Regions from separate parts of the Paenibacillus sp. HWE-109 genome, predicted to be linked through region 2. Evidence: predicted binding sites of a transcription regulator. Region 2 holds the regulator's gene; the other holds the start of a gene.
The links. Region 2 encodes LexA, which represses DNA repair genes until DNA is damaged. Its sites were predicted from a motif close to CGAACATATGTTCG; they were not measured.
Positions count from the first base shown of each region.

Region 1: a site for LexA is predicted at 2,334-2,347, ahead of LOZ80_RS25890 (YhjD family protein). Genes of this name have one in related genera too.

Region 1 is NZ_CP091881.1:6,078,574-6,086,054, reverse strand. Features, by position in the region: gene LOZ80_RS25910 (hypothetical protein) at 1-855, shown strand, start outside; gene LOZ80_RS25905 (hypothetical protein) at 901-1,098, shown strand; gene LOZ80_RS25900 (hypothetical protein) at 1,095-1,505, shown strand; gene LOZ80_RS25895 (peptidoglycan recognition protein family protein) at 1,462-2,208, shown strand; gene LOZ80_RS25890 (YhjD family protein) at 2,364-2,786, shown strand; gene LOZ80_RS25885 (hypothetical protein) at 3,069-3,218, opposite strand; gene LOZ80_RS25880 (hypothetical protein) at 3,460-3,717, shown strand; gene LOZ80_RS25875 (hypothetical protein) at 3,737-4,222, shown strand; gene LOZ80_RS25870 (hypothetical protein) at 4,333-4,623, opposite strand; gene LOZ80_RS25865 (helix-turn-helix domain-containing protein) at 4,642-4,824, opposite strand; gene LOZ80_RS25860 (DUF1878 domain-containing protein) at 4,955-5,311, shown strand; gene LOZ80_RS25855 (hypothetical protein) at 5,563-5,841, shown strand; gene LOZ80_RS25850 (hypothetical protein) at 5,877-6,152, opposite strand; gene LOZ80_RS25845 (hypothetical protein) at 6,170-6,487, opposite strand; gene LOZ80_RS25840 (hypothetical protein) at 6,584-7,351, opposite strand.
Region 2 is NZ_CP091881.1:2,192,572-2,200,052, reverse strand. Features, by position in the region: gene metH (methionine synthase) at 1-2,402, opposite strand, end outside; gene LOZ80_RS08745 (1,2-dihydroxy-3-keto-5-methylthiopentene dioxygenase) at 2,620-3,162, shown strand; gene LOZ80_RS08740 (HAD family hydrolase) at 3,239-4,030, opposite strand; gene LOZ80_RS08735 (DUF896 domain-containing protein) at 4,075-4,257, opposite strand; gene LOZ80_RS08730 (LysM peptidoglycan-binding domain-containing protein) at 4,393-4,812, opposite strand; gene lexA (transcriptional repressor LexA) at 4,961-5,578, shown strand; gene LOZ80_RS08720 (aminopeptidase) at 5,658-6,896, opposite strand; gene LOZ80_RS08715 (hypothetical protein) at 7,110-7,481, shown strand, end outside.

The DNA.
Region 1 (7,481 bases), 3.9 Mb from region 2:
CAAGCTATGTTTAATGGCGAAGGGTCAGAGTCAGCCGAGAAAGCGGCCAAGTACCAAAAAGGTGATTCTGCATTCGACTATAATAAGCTGCAGCCATTGGCGTTTCCGGCAGCAATTGGTGCAAGTCTTGCTGAGAATAAAGACAAACCATTACTTGAAAGAGCATCCCAAGCTGGAGCAGATGCTTTTGGATCTCTATATGGAATGTCTACGCTTAAAGGTGTTCAAGATGTGTTTCAGCCTAGCTACGGAGGTACGGTCGGTGAGAAAGCTTTGGGCGCACCGAGTCGTATTGCTGAGTCATTCTTTAAAAGCTTTAGCCCAAGTATGCTGGCTCAAGAAGCGCGCAGGCAAGATCCCATTCAGCGCAAGACGCCATTTAACGATGGATTGTTTCCCGATGTGAAAGCTTACTTTAAATCTCGAACTCCTGGATTCGGGTTGTCTCAGTCCTTGCCAGCTAATAAAACAACACTAGGCCAAAACAAAATGAACGCACCTGGAGCCGTTGGTCAATATCTGAATCCATACAAATCTGAAGTGGCTCCTTACACTGATGCAGCTGCTATCATCACTGACCTAATAGATCGTACTGGAGACAAAACACTTGCTCCTAGTGCTCCAGATAAGAAAGTTTCAGGAAAAGACAGGAAAGGCGTGTCGCAAAGTATTGCCATCCCTGCCGAACGGTATGCTCGCTTGCAAGAAGAAGTTGGGAACGAGATCATCAAGAAAGTATCTGCTTTGTCGCCGTCATTGTCCGATGCCAAGAAAGCTGAGAAGTTAAAGGATATCTACTCTTCAGCAAAAGAGAAGTACCGTGACAAAGTGAAAAAAGAATTAGGATTACACTAAGCCACTCGATAACGGGTGGCCTTTCTATTAAGGAGCTGATGAAGTTTGATTGAAATGGACGAATCAGAGCATACAGCCGATCAGCCGACTAAGTGGTGGGAGCTGCTTGATAACACGAAAGGTTTCGTTAAGTTTCATTATAACGACATCATGCAGCATGGCAGCGATGAGTTAAAAAATGCGGTTAACATCGTTTTAGGCGGGCAGCCGCCGAGTAAGTATAAAAAGGGGGAATCAGCTTGAAATGGGTAATGCCTAGCTTTCTAACGAGCCTAATATCAATTTTAGCCATCGCCTTAAACAATAAATTCGGTTGGCACCTAAGCCCGGACAAGCTCATCGCATCCGTGGCCTTATCCATTAATTTCGTTGGCGTGTCCGTGTTTACGGATATCGCTAAATTACGCCGCGGTGAGATTCCTAATCTAAATAGTACTAAGCTGTTTACGTTGCTGTTTGCCTGCTTGATGATTGGCTTCTCTGATTACATTGGGATCCAGCTTGATGACGAAAGTGTGTGGTTCATAGCCGGTACAGCTGCAGCATTTATAACTGGCAAAGGAATAAAAGATATCATCCAGACGAAGCAGGAGGGAGCTGCCGTAAATGTCACTACGGAATCTACAAATTACATCAGCAATAACAAGTAACCTAGGAAATGTTGTTTACCAGGACATCACGGATTCGCTACCTAAAAACCCAAAGAACACATGGGCGCAGCTGGCAGGGGTTCGAGCACTCGAGGAACTGACTACAATCGTCCTGCATCATGACGCCTACCCAAAGAAAAACACCATAAATTATTCAGACATCCAGCTTATGACTAAGATCGCAACCGATCACATCAATAATAAGGCCTACGATGTCACAGGAGAGGGAGGAATACCTTACCATATCTTTATACGGAACGGTCGCATATATCAGTTGAATGATCTCCAAGACCGCACATATGGGGTGGCGAGCAACAATGGTTATACCGTTCACATTGTCGTATCAGGTGATTACTTCAACTACGATGTATTGACAGATGCAGACCGCAACGCTCTGTATGCGGCCATCCTGATGGTTATTGATGTGTTGCCGAAGTACAAGGAAATCAAAGCTCACAAAGAGTTGAATGCTACCGACTGCCCGGGCTATGATCACATAAAGGTACGATCGGATATCAAGAACATCCAGATGAAGATTCAGCGAGACAACACTGTTGCTGCTAAGCGTGAACGCGGTTTTTCCGTAGCTAATCAAGCAGCTTATATGTACGATAAGTCGAAACAAGATGACGGAGACGGAGCATGGGCGCAACATTGGCTTGATGAGGTGTATGGGATCATGAAAGATAAAGGATTATTATAGACAAACAACCCAGTAAATGGTAATATATACCTAAATCGTGAAGCACACGTCGAAGAGGCCTTGTCGGGAAAGCATCCCTGCAAGGCTTTTTTTGTTGTATATCCACCTCACTTTTGCATATAATAAGAACATACATTCGCAAATGAGGTGTTCTTATGACAACAGATGAAGAACTCAACGACATCAATACTTACATCCTGCTACCTATGATCCTTGGTATGATTGACCGCTGGATGAGCTACCCCGACATAACTCCGCTCAAGCATCTGCACTCGAGCCAGTTTCAGCAGCTTCTTGACATGATTACGTTGGACCACGTGGAAGTTAAGCAAAAGTTGAAGGCCGCCGACATAAAAGTAGTAGAGGACTGGAAAATAGGATCGTCGCTCGATTACAAGATATTCGCACGAAGAAAAGAAGAAAGCTTTATGATCTGGAAAGGCTGGGCAAAATCTCAAATAGAAACGTTACTCGGCCAGTATGTGGGCAAGTTGGATAAGCGGTTGTTTAAGCGGCAGGCTGATGTCGTGGTGGAAGATAAGCCGATCGATCGGAGTTTGTTTGTTAATTTTGATTAGTAGCATAAGGTGTGGAGGACATGGTAATAATAAAAATGAGTGAGTTTGACCTCATTGACCTCATAATTGACCTCATCAGTATTTTCATCTATTTTACACCATTTAACACAATACCTTGATTTATAAGGGTTTATGGGTCGTAAATAACACTATTTTACACCATTTTACATGGGTACAACATGGGCGGCATGATGTAATAAGGGTTACAAACCCTTATTACAGCTAGTTTTTAAAGTTCTAAGAATTAAAAGGGTAACATTTGGGTAACATAAGTCAAAAAAATTAGATGCCTCTCATGAGTTCACCGAACTTATGGGAGGCATCTTTTTTCTTTGTTTTGGAGATATGCAGGTAAAAATTCTTTGTGGTGTCATCACCCTTATGGCCCATGCGGTCCATGATATCCCGTAAAGGAACACCTGCCTCAGCCAGAAGAGATACATGGGTATGCCTGAGGGAATGGGGGGGTCAGTGCTTCATTTAGACCTGCAAGCTTTAATAGTCGTCTCATGCGGTTCTCAATCTTCTTGATATAAATCGGATATCCGTGTTTTTTAGCAATATCCACAAAATCAAAATTCTTATCATGATACGTTTTGCGATATCGCATCTTCACTTCATTTTGTTTAGAGAGATGCTTGCCCGAGGTGGGATCGTCGATGGAGCAACGAACATGGGGAACTATGTAGCGGGCGAGGCGGGCAAGGAAATGATTGTACCTCTTGAAAATACTTCATTCGTGGATAAGTTGGCGGGCGCGTTGGGCACCGCTGTTATGGCTGCTATGCAATTCAATAACGGAAGCAATAACAACAAAAACTCTGGCGATCTTAATTTGACGATTGACGGCGTGAGTATTGCCCGTGTAATTGCGCCTTACCTAAATAAAGAAAGTGGCCGTATTGGTGGCGGCATGATTACAACGACATAAACAGAGGGTGGGTGATAACTTGGATCCAAATACGATAAAAGTCAAAGCAACTGCTCAGCATAAACAAGTTGCGCAAGATTTCATCTCCACTCTCTACAACGGAACGGTTGAAGAGTTCTCTGATATGCTCGCGGACTCGTGTCAGGCGTCAGTTTATACGGTTTATGAGTATTTCATCAAACCCAATAGCAGCTTGAATGATTACGATGGATTTCATGACTTTTTGGAGAATACAGTCCGGGAAGAAAATCGCGCTATCTTTTCATCCGTAAAGACACGATGCGGTGTAGCAGAAATGGCACGCTACGACTCGGATGGAGAAGTGTCCATTTACTTAGTCGAAAACACACTGAAAGTAATTCATTTTATTTCTCCTGTAGAGGCAAGCGGCGGGGCCATCCCAGTAAGGATGGTAGTCAATATGAAATATGATCCGGCGTCACAGACTTACTCTCCTTGTTGGAAGATACGGATTACAGGGAATGAATACAAAACAGCAATATAAAGTAAAGAGAGCCTCTCACAAGGGGCTCTGTTTTCATGTTAAAAAATCTTTATATCGTTCTTTTCGATGTAATCCAGTAATTCTTTAGTTTTCCGTGCTGCTTCTTTTTGTTACTTCCAAAAGGCATGAAAGAACGCTTCAAACATTAACTGATTAACATTTTCATTTGAGGGGAATGCACCAAATTCTTTAATTACAAAATCGCGATAATGTGCGTGCATTGAGTCCATAAAATTTTTTATAGCAGTAGGTGATGGTTCTCCTATAAACGTAAAGACAAACTTTCCTTTTCTTGTTTTAACTACCCTTCTGCCTTGTTCGTCAATGTAATCTTCAAGAACAACTGTTAAAGGTATCTTGAAATCGAAAATGTCTTTCCTTTTCCTGGACTTTGAAACCATAGATAGTTTTCCTTCCTCTCAGTCCCTTTTCCCCTCGAACCATTCCGCGAATGCCTTCTTTGGTATTTTATAAGTGCGACCTATTTTGACTACATGAAACGCTTTTGAGTTCACTAACTCGTAAGCTGCTGTTTTACTAATACCAAGGAACGTTTTAATATCGGCTACTTCTAAAACCTCAGGAAGATCTTCAATTTTCAAAGTCGCAATCAACTCCTCTCCAACTATTACAGTATCGACCAGGATGCACTTGTTCTAATCCATTCTTTATGAAAATTTGATTAGACAAGCTGCCATCTATGTTGGAAAATGTAGGTGGGAGGTGAGAAATTTGGATAATCAAGAACTAGAGGAAAGATTGAATTTTATAGAATATAGACAAGAATTGTTATTTGAAGATAGCCGTACTAGTCGTATTTATTTCGAGTACAAAATCACTCGAGAACAAAGTGGTAAAATTGCTGATTTGTTTGATGAGTACAGAAATTTGATTGAGAGTAAAGAAAAAGTAACCCATCATGGACTTGAGACAAAAATGTACAATATAGTTCCGCAGCTTGAACATAATTACCATTTTGTTGAGAGTGTAGCACAAGCTTTTTATGAAAGTGGAAGTTGGGAAGAAGTGTTTGAAACTTTATACGGCAGCATGCCGAAGTATCAACATTATATGTCAAGCAAAAACTAGCTTTAAGCACCCAATGTGGTGCTTTTTTTATTGCCCACAAACCGCATTTAAATGGTGAAATGATCTTTTTGCGCAGAGGTTGATTGGAAGCTCATGGCGATGGAAGAACTGATTGATCTAGGCAGTATCAGCAGAAAGAAATTATACGGCTAGAGAGGTTTTTGAATCCGTGAGAAAATAATTAGTGAAACCTTTTCGAATCAGCCTTACAGTGGAGTTATAATAAGATAACAACACTCAAGGAGGCTGGTATGGAGATGAGTTTTTATTTTATTACTCGCGGATGCAGAGAAACCGGAGATTACGATGTTTTTATTGTGAGGGATGGATTTGAAAGAAAACTAGATAAGCATGTTCGTGGAAACAAAAAGAGTGGTCTTAAAGATGCCAGGAGGATTGTAGCAAGCGAGGTAAGTGCAATAAATCTTCCATATGACGCTGTAGTTACTCACTATTGTGAAAAGCCGGGGAGAGAAAAGAATCCGCGTCATGATTGGACTGTTCAAGATTACAAGCAGCTGCTCAAATAAGCGGCTTTTTTGTTGGAAAAAACCACTAGCGAGGGCTAATGGTTAGAGGGGAATCTGTAAATGTGATTCATTAGGCTTTCTATAAAAGGTTCGAAATCGGATTTCATTGAAGCGAATCTAAAAATAACGTCATTGGTTTTTATTTCGAAAATGGTCAAGGCTCTTTTGCCGTTTGATTCTGGAATTGGACCTGGCGCAATAATTACATCTTTATAGTTTAATTTGAGATAAGTTTGCTGATTGCGAAGTATAGAAATGTGATCTTCAAAAAATTGTATTGTCGTATCAGCATCCGTAAAGCTAGTACTCATAGTTACACATCCCCTTCTTAACTAAACAAATTCGTGAATCTAACTGGATCAGCGTCTAGATCCATTGCAAATGAACCATGAACATTATGGCCGTTTGCATTTCTGAAATATCCATTATCTAAACGATATCCTTTGCTTATTGCAATATCATAGAAAATATGAACTTTCTCGGCTCCCTTTAATGCGTGATGTTCAGTTATGACAGATTCAACTAATTGCCCGGTGTTTGAGTTATGAGGAAAAACTAAAACGCCAAATTTACCATCATTGAATTTTTGAACTACAACGTAATAATCATTATATCTTTCACGAAAAATCGTCTCGATTTCACTCATGCCATAACCTCCTTTCTTGTCCTATATTTTACCACAGATAAAAATATCGAAAGAAATTTAATATAATAGGGAATAGCTTCATGAGATGACGCTTAGTTAACTATTGATATTCTCTTCATATGCTTTCATAATCTCATCTTTAGTGCGGAAGTCACCAGGCATATAATAACTGATTGGCAGAACTGGAAGTGTCAAAGTAAAAGTATCAAAATGATCATAATCATATGTTGCAAAATAACTTACATCTAACAGCCTACTATCAGGTGGGAATGATTCTAACGTCATAATGAATCCAATAGGTGCAAAGCCTATTTCACTATACAAATTTAGGTTTGTACCAGAGAGGGCTGCGGTAACTCCACTTTGCCTTGAAAAATGTGAGGCAGTCAAGTAAGCATAAATATTAATTCTTGGATCTATATATTTCGTTTCTTTATTCAATAAGAATTTTAATAAGTCAGGATATTTCTTGATGAAATCAGAATTGTTTACTGAGCAGAACATTGCAATTACTTGTTTTATAACTCTTAGTGGATACAATCTGAAGGGAAACTGAAGTGATGATTCGCCTTCACTACGTGCAAGCAAATGTCCTGATTGGTATGCCAAATCTACATAGGCTGGAACATACCAAGCTCCAGTGGAATTATTACATCGCGCACATAGCGTATAATTTCCCGCACCTCTTTGTTGAATAGGTGCATGAGTGGGAAAATAATCAGGTCCTTTGTCCATGTAATCTGCGAATTTTGGATTTCGTACTTGATGATTATTAAAGGCTGCTTCGGGAGGGATATGCTCAAAAGTAAGAGCTCCATATCTTCCGCATATATGGCATACTCCTTCAATTTTTCTTCTTGCCATCTTTAGGAATCCTCCGAGTCGAAATGAATTAAATTATAACAAAATTTACCTTATAGCGCTCTAACCATTTCAGTCATCATTTTTATTGAAAGAAAGGATATAACATGGGTGCAAAGAAACTGTTAACGGC
Region 2 (7,481 bases):
GTAAGCGCGGCACCACCAACCAGAATAGGCACATCAACACCAGCGGTGCGCAGATCCTGAGCGGTAATGACCATTTGCTGAGCGGATTTGACCAATAGTCCTGATAAGCCAATTGCATCCGGCAGTTCTCTGCGGTAAGCTTCGATAATTTGATCCGGCGGTACTTTGATACCGAGGTTTATTATTTTATAGCCATTGTTTGAGAGAATAATCTCCACGAGATTTTTCCCAATATCATGCACATCGCCTTTCACCGTAGCCAGTATGATTTTCCCTTTGACCGCTGTCTCCGATTTCTCCATAAATGGTTCCAGATAGGTTACAGATGCCTTCATAACTTCGGCACTTTGCAGAACCTCAGCTACGATCAACTCATTATTATTGAAAAGGCGTCCAACTTGCTCCATCCCCTTCATGAGAGGTCCATTAATGACCTCAAGCGGCGAGTAAGTTTGCAGCGCTATTTCTAAATCCGTAATCAGTCCTTCTTTCGTTCCTTCTACGACATAAGAACCAAGTCTGTCTTCGAGAGACAGATTCGAAATCTTCTCTTTCTTTTCCACTTTTTTCTCACGGAAATGCGCAACAAACTGGGCGAGAGTTTCATCTGTTGTATTATAAATGAGTTCTTCAGCCAAGTGGCGTTCAGTATCGGGAATCGAGGCATAACGCTCGAGTTTCTCCGTATTCACGATCGCATAATCAAGACCGGCCTTCGTACAATGGTACAAATAAACCGAGTTCAATACTTCACGGCCCGCATCCGGCAATCCAAAGGAAATGTTGCTTAAGCCAAGAATCGTTTTGGCCTTTGGATATTTCTCTTTAATCATCTTGATCCCTTCGATCGTTTCCACCGCAGAGCCAATATATTGCGGATCTCCCGAGCCGACAGGGAACATATTAGGATCGAAGATAATATCTTCCGGATTCATGCCATATTTCTCAGTCAAAAGCTCATAGGAACGCGTGGCAACTTCAATCTTCGCTTCACGCGAAACAGCCTGCCCTCGCTCGTCAATCAGGATACAGACAACCGCGGCACCGTACCGTTTAATCAGCGGTAAAATCCCTTCAAACTTCGTTTCCCCGTCCTCCAGGTTAATCGAGTTAATAATCGCTTTCCCCTGTGAATATTTGAGGCCAAGTTCAATAATATGGTCATACGTCGAGTCAATCATCAATGGAACTTTCACTTTTTTCACAACTTGCTGCATAAATTCTTCAACCGCATAAGCTTCGTCGATATCTGTATCCTGCAAGTTAATATCGATAACATGAGCGCCGTTCTTCACTTGATTCCGCGCGATCTCCGAACCTTCTTCGAACTTGCCTTCTTTAATCAAGCGTTTGAATTTCCGCGAGCCCGAAATATTCGTCCGTTCGCCAACCATGATTGGCCGGTTCTCAGGCTCAATGAATAAAGTTTCAATACCCGACACAGCTGGTAAATGCGTCCCGTTCTGCAATCTTGGCTTGTATTGACCAAGCGTTTCTGCCAAAGCTCGAATATGATCTGGCGTAGTACCGCAACAACCACCTGCGATGTTCAACCAGCCTTGTTCGGCAAAGCCAGCCATTTTCTTGGCTAGAGACTCAGGTGACTCATGATAGTGACCATTCTCATCGGGCAAGCCTGCGTTCGGGTAACAACTGATAGCCGTATCCGCTATATCCGACAACGTACGAATATGATCCCTCATGAACTCAGGACCTGTTGCACAGTTAAGTCCCATGGAAATCGGTTTTAAATGCTCGAGCGAAATATAGAAAGATTCGATATTTTGCCCTGCCAACGTAGTTCCCATCGGTTCAATCGTACCTGATATCATAATCGGCAGCTCAATACCTGTTTTCTCATAGGCTCTGCGAATGCCAATACTTCCTGCTTTCACGTTCAGCGTATCTTGCGAAGTTTCCAATAGAATAGCATCCACACCAGCCTCAACCAGTGCTAATGCTTGCTCATAATAGCTGTCTTCGAGTTCTTCGAAAGTTACACCGCCAGTAACCGATAAGGTTTTGGTGGTTGGCCCCATAGCGCCAACAACATAACGCGGCCACTCCGGTGTTGAGTATTTATTAGCTGCTTCAATCGCCAGTTTGGCTGCAGCAAGATTTAATTCACGGTGACGGTCCTGCAAATCATACTCGGCAAGTACGACACTTGTGGTTCCGAACGTGTTCGTTTCTATCATATCAGCGCCAGCGGCGAAGTAAGCTTCATGAATTTTGCGGATAACATCTGGACGTGTAACACAAAGAATTTCATTACATCCATCTAGATCATCGCTTCCGAAATCCTCAGCTGTTAAGTTCTCTTGCTGAATCATCGTACCCATGGCACCATCGAGGATCATAATCTTTTTCTTTAGCTGCTCTTGAATCGGCGGTTTCGACATTACATGACTCCCTTTCAACTTATCCTAAAGCGTATACGAAATAAAAACGACAATTTATGTTAAGATTTAGTGTAACAGAATACGGCTTCTATGAAAAGATTATGAATTATCTTTATTTCCTATAGGATTTATCGGAAAAATTTTTCTTCATCCATCGACAGCCTTCCTCATTTCCACTATAATACATAGTATATTTACTTAGAAAGAGGGATGCAGCATGGCACAAATAAGAATTCGCAATACCAATGAACGAATTGAAGGCGAAGCAGAAGTTAAAGCCTTCTTGGATAGTCAACAAGTTGTCTACGAACACTGGGATCCAAACAAGCTTCCTGAAGCGCTTCGCGAGAAATTCATCCTGAATGATGAAGAGAAAGATCAGATTATCAGCACGTATGAAGAAGAAATTCGCGACCTGGCCGCTAGACGCGGCTACGAAATTTGGGATGTTATCGCACTATCCGATGCAACCCCAAACATCGAGGAGCTCCTGAAGAAATTCGAACAAGTCCATACACATACCGAAGATGAAATTCGGGGCATCGTGTCCGGCAAAGGCATTTTCATTATTAAATCCGAAAGCGAAGTTGGTTATTTCGACGTTGAACTTGAGCCAGGTGACGTCATTTCCGTTCCTGAGAATACGAACCACTTCTTTACCTTAATGGACAACCGCGAAATCGTAGCGGTGCGCCTCTTCATCGAGAAAGATGGCTGGGTTGCTTACAACATCGATGACCCTGAATTTATCAAAGCGTAATTCATATTAATGAACAAAGCCCAACGGCAAAGGACCTAGCGTCCAATGAACCGTTGGGCTTATGTTTGTTTATCTCTCAAGCGTTGGCAATAATCGGTAAAATATCTTGAAGTCGTGTAACTTCATGTACCGGAACTATCTCGTCACCGCTTTGAAGGCCATGATGGTTAATCCAAATGTTACGCATTCCAACGCTGCCTGAGCCTAGAATATCCGTAGTCAGCTTGTCCCCGATCATAATTCCTTCTTCTGCCTGAATGCCGAGCAATCCCAAGGCATGATTAAAAATGGACTTCGCAGGTTTGCCTTCGCCAAACTCGCCTGATATCACAATGTGATCGAAGTAAGCGGCAATAGTCGGCACGCCAGCTAATTTCTCCTTTTGCAAGTCCGGAGAGCCGTTTGTTAAAAGCAGCAATTGATAATTCCCTTTCAATGCATCTAGAACTTGAAATGTCTCTTCATAGACCAAAGGGCGGCTGCGTCGTTCCGCAGGAAACAATTCCCCCAATTTATAACCCAGCTCACGATCTTCGATTCCAAGTGCACGAAGACCCCTTGTCCAAGATTCCGTCCGGTATCCAGGCGCCAGTTCCTCCAATTTACGAAAGTTCTCATTCTCACCTTGCGTAAAATTAGCCCATAACCCCTCAAAAGGATTAATACCAATCATCTTGGTGAATGGAAACGTATCAAATGTTTCATATAAAGCGCGTGCTTCTTTACGAACAGAAGCTTCTAATTCTACGGGATTCACAGCCACATGTTTGGCAGCTTCCGCACAAGTCGCATCAAAAGCTTCTTGCACACTGCGATCATCCCATAACAAAGTGTCATCCAAATCAAAAAGTACAGCTTTCAACGCCATCATTCATATCCCCTTTTGAATGTTGTTTCTATATGAACAAGCAATTACTCTTCGTCCGTAAACTTGATCGAATCAAGTTGAACTTTAAGATTGCCTCGAAAAGCCTCAATGTACTTCCTTCTTAATTCATTTCGCTCATCGATTTCTGCATCTGTTAAGCCCACTGTTTTGGCTTTGCGTGCAAGCTCGTTGATACGTTCGATGTTTTTATCCATTTCGTCGCTCATAAAGATCCTCCCTAGCAAAAATTCAATATGAATATTACTTTGCCATCCCAATTCAGTAATGTCAAGGAAACAACGAAAAGAGACGTAGGAACATGTCCTCGTCTCAGCTAATTAGTGAGTATGAAATCAATCGCTTTAAGAACCAGGCAGGATCAGTACCTGCCCTTCTTGCAATGAACTGGTGGTCAAATGATTGATTGCTTTGATTTTATCGATATAAGAACGAATGTTCTCCCTATTCTTTTTATGTAAGGAAGCAATCTGCCAAATCGTGTCTCCACGTTGAATAACTATTTTCTCTGGTACTACTATTGAGGAGACTTCTCTGATGACAGCTTGCTTGGCTAGTGATGTACTCGTTGTCGTTGCTGCCGGATCCCCCGCATAGGCCTGCACAATTGCACCAAATGAGAACACGGTTCCAAGAATAATTGCTAACAGAACAAAGCGAACAATAGCTTTAGTATAGCCAGAAGTGAAAGTCATCCCTTTGGATGTGTTAGCGGATCTATGAAGTGTACGTGAGTTGGTTGTGTTGGTATAAGCCATATACATGAGTAATCATCTCCCAAACATTTGTTCTTGTATTAGAATAACACGAACAAATGTTTGAGTCAACCCATTTTCTCGAACTTATGTTTGTACGAACTCGGGTTCTATGTTATACTTTGGGTAATGATTCCCAGTATTGGAGTGATAACTATTGAGCAAGATTTCGCAGCGTCAACAAGCTATATTGGATTTCATTAAGAACGAAGTGAAAGATAAGGGGTATCCACCTTCCGTCAGAGAAATCGGCGAAGCTGTTGGACTAGCATCCAGTTCTACCGTACATGGCCATTTGGAGCGTCTTGAGAAGAAAGGTTTAATTCGTCGAGATCCTACCAAACCTCGTGCTATCGAAATTCTGGGCCTCGATGGCGCAGAAACTCACTTTGCCATTTCAGTCGCGCGTGTTCCCTTAGTTGGTAAAGTAACCGCCGGTGTTCCTATTACAGCAACCGAGAATATCGAAGACTACTTCCCGCTTCCCGTGAGCATGGTCAAAGATAATAACGTATTTATGCTTAGCGTAATGGGAGACAGTATGATTGAAGCTGGCATTCATAATGGCGATTATGTCATTGTGAAACAGCAACAAACGGCGAACAACGGGGACATCGTAGTTGCCATGACAGAAGACGATGAAGCCACAGTGAAGCGTTTCTACAAAGAGCGCGATCATATTCGCCTACAACCTGAGAATTCCGCCTTACAGCCGATTCTCCTCAAGCATGTGACGATTTTAGGACGTGTCATCGGCTTGTTCCGGGATATGTAGTCAACCATCTTAGAATAACAAAGAAACCGAGCGGAGATTGTCTCCCTCGGTTTCTTCGTTTCACAGCCTATTCAACCAACTAAAATACAAGTGCCCAGTTCCCGCCACGAAAAATAGCCTCAACCGTGCCATCTTCCAAATAACCATCAATCTCCAGATCCGATGTCCCAATCATGAAATCAACATGAATCAAGCTCGTATTGCCGCCTCGTGCTTTTAATTCATCTGTCGACAAAGAAGCGCCACCTTGGATATTAATTGGGTAACAACTCCCCAGAGCAAGATGACAGGAAGCATTCTCATCAATACCTGTATTATAAAAAATTCGATTCATGTTAGAAATTGGTGAACCGTAAGGCACAAGGGCAACTTCACCCAAATAGCGGGCGCCTTCGTCCATTTCGAGCAACCGGGCCAAATGTTCATAACCTACTTCCGCTTGATAATCAACGACCTTCCCCTCTTCAAAGCGGAACGAAAAGCGATCCACCAAAGCCCCATTGACATTCAAGGGTTTTGTACTTGATACGGTACCGCGAACACCCGTTCTATCCGGCATCGTAAAGACTTCTTCCGTTGGCATATTAGCCACAAAACGGATGCCACTAGCGTTCGCTTTATCGCCGCCTAACCAAATATGATGCGCAGGCAAATCCACCTCCAAATCGGTGCCCGCCGCGCGATAACGCAGGGTTTTGTATTGTTTCTCATTCAGCAGTTTCCGAACACGTTTCAACTGTTCAATGTGAACGCGCCAAGCAGCTACGGGATCCTCTTCATACACCCGGTTCATTTGAAAAATAGCATCCCACATCGCCTCTACCCGCTGATCTTCTGGCAGATCCGCGTACACCTTGGATGCCCAGGCAACTGTCGGCGCTTTAATAAGGCACCAACTAAACGTACTCGTTCGGACATATTGTTGATACTTCGTACGAGCGGTAGCCGCAGCTTTGGAAGCCCTGGAGATTAGACTAGCCTCAATACCTGCGTACAGATCTGGATCTGGCACCTTAATATTCAGCAAGGCCCCGCCATTTTCGACAAATCGCTCCAGCATTTCCGTGTACCAAGTTGGATAATAATCCAATGCCTCATCATGCGCATGTTCAAATTTACTGCGTGTAATCACATCATCCTGCCAATGAACGTGCACGTAATTTGCTCCAGCTTCATAGGCTTTTTTCACAATAAGTCTTGTTAATTCTAAAGATTCCAGCGGAGATTCGACTAACAAATCCTGCCCTTTATTCAAGTTCACACCAATCTTAACGACAAGCTCCGCATATTTTTCCAAATTTCTCGTGAAATCGTCCATTCCTATATTTCTCTCCTTCGTGTGAAAAAGCCCATCCAATTAGGAAACTCCTAATTCTGACGGGATTCTCCTATCGTACATCATTTCGTTCCGAAAATAAAATAGTGCTCTCATCATCCTATCCAATAATATATATCTACTAAACCAATACCCTCACACTTATTTTTCAGAAGAATATGTTAATAGAAACTAAGGAAGGGAGGTAAGTTGGACATGCCTTTTACAACTGGTGTAATTACGAATACGAATACAGGAGCCGCTAACATTGTAGTAAACACAAGAAATATCGATACCCATAACACCGCGATAATAACGGTACAAATCTTTGCTTCTGTGGATTCAACGGTATTTCATACGGACTATGTATCCTCTTATATCGTGCTCGCTAATTCTTTTGATGTTCGTGAGTTTGTTATTGCTGGCAACGTTGCCTATGAAGTTCAAATTAATGTTTTAAACTCAACGAGTACAGTTATGTCTATATTCGGCATTGATGCATTCGGAAACCTGATTACCGATCAACGTATTCTTCAGCAGGACCTGACTTACATTTCTACTTTGAGTCCACCTATCCAACCTATTTAC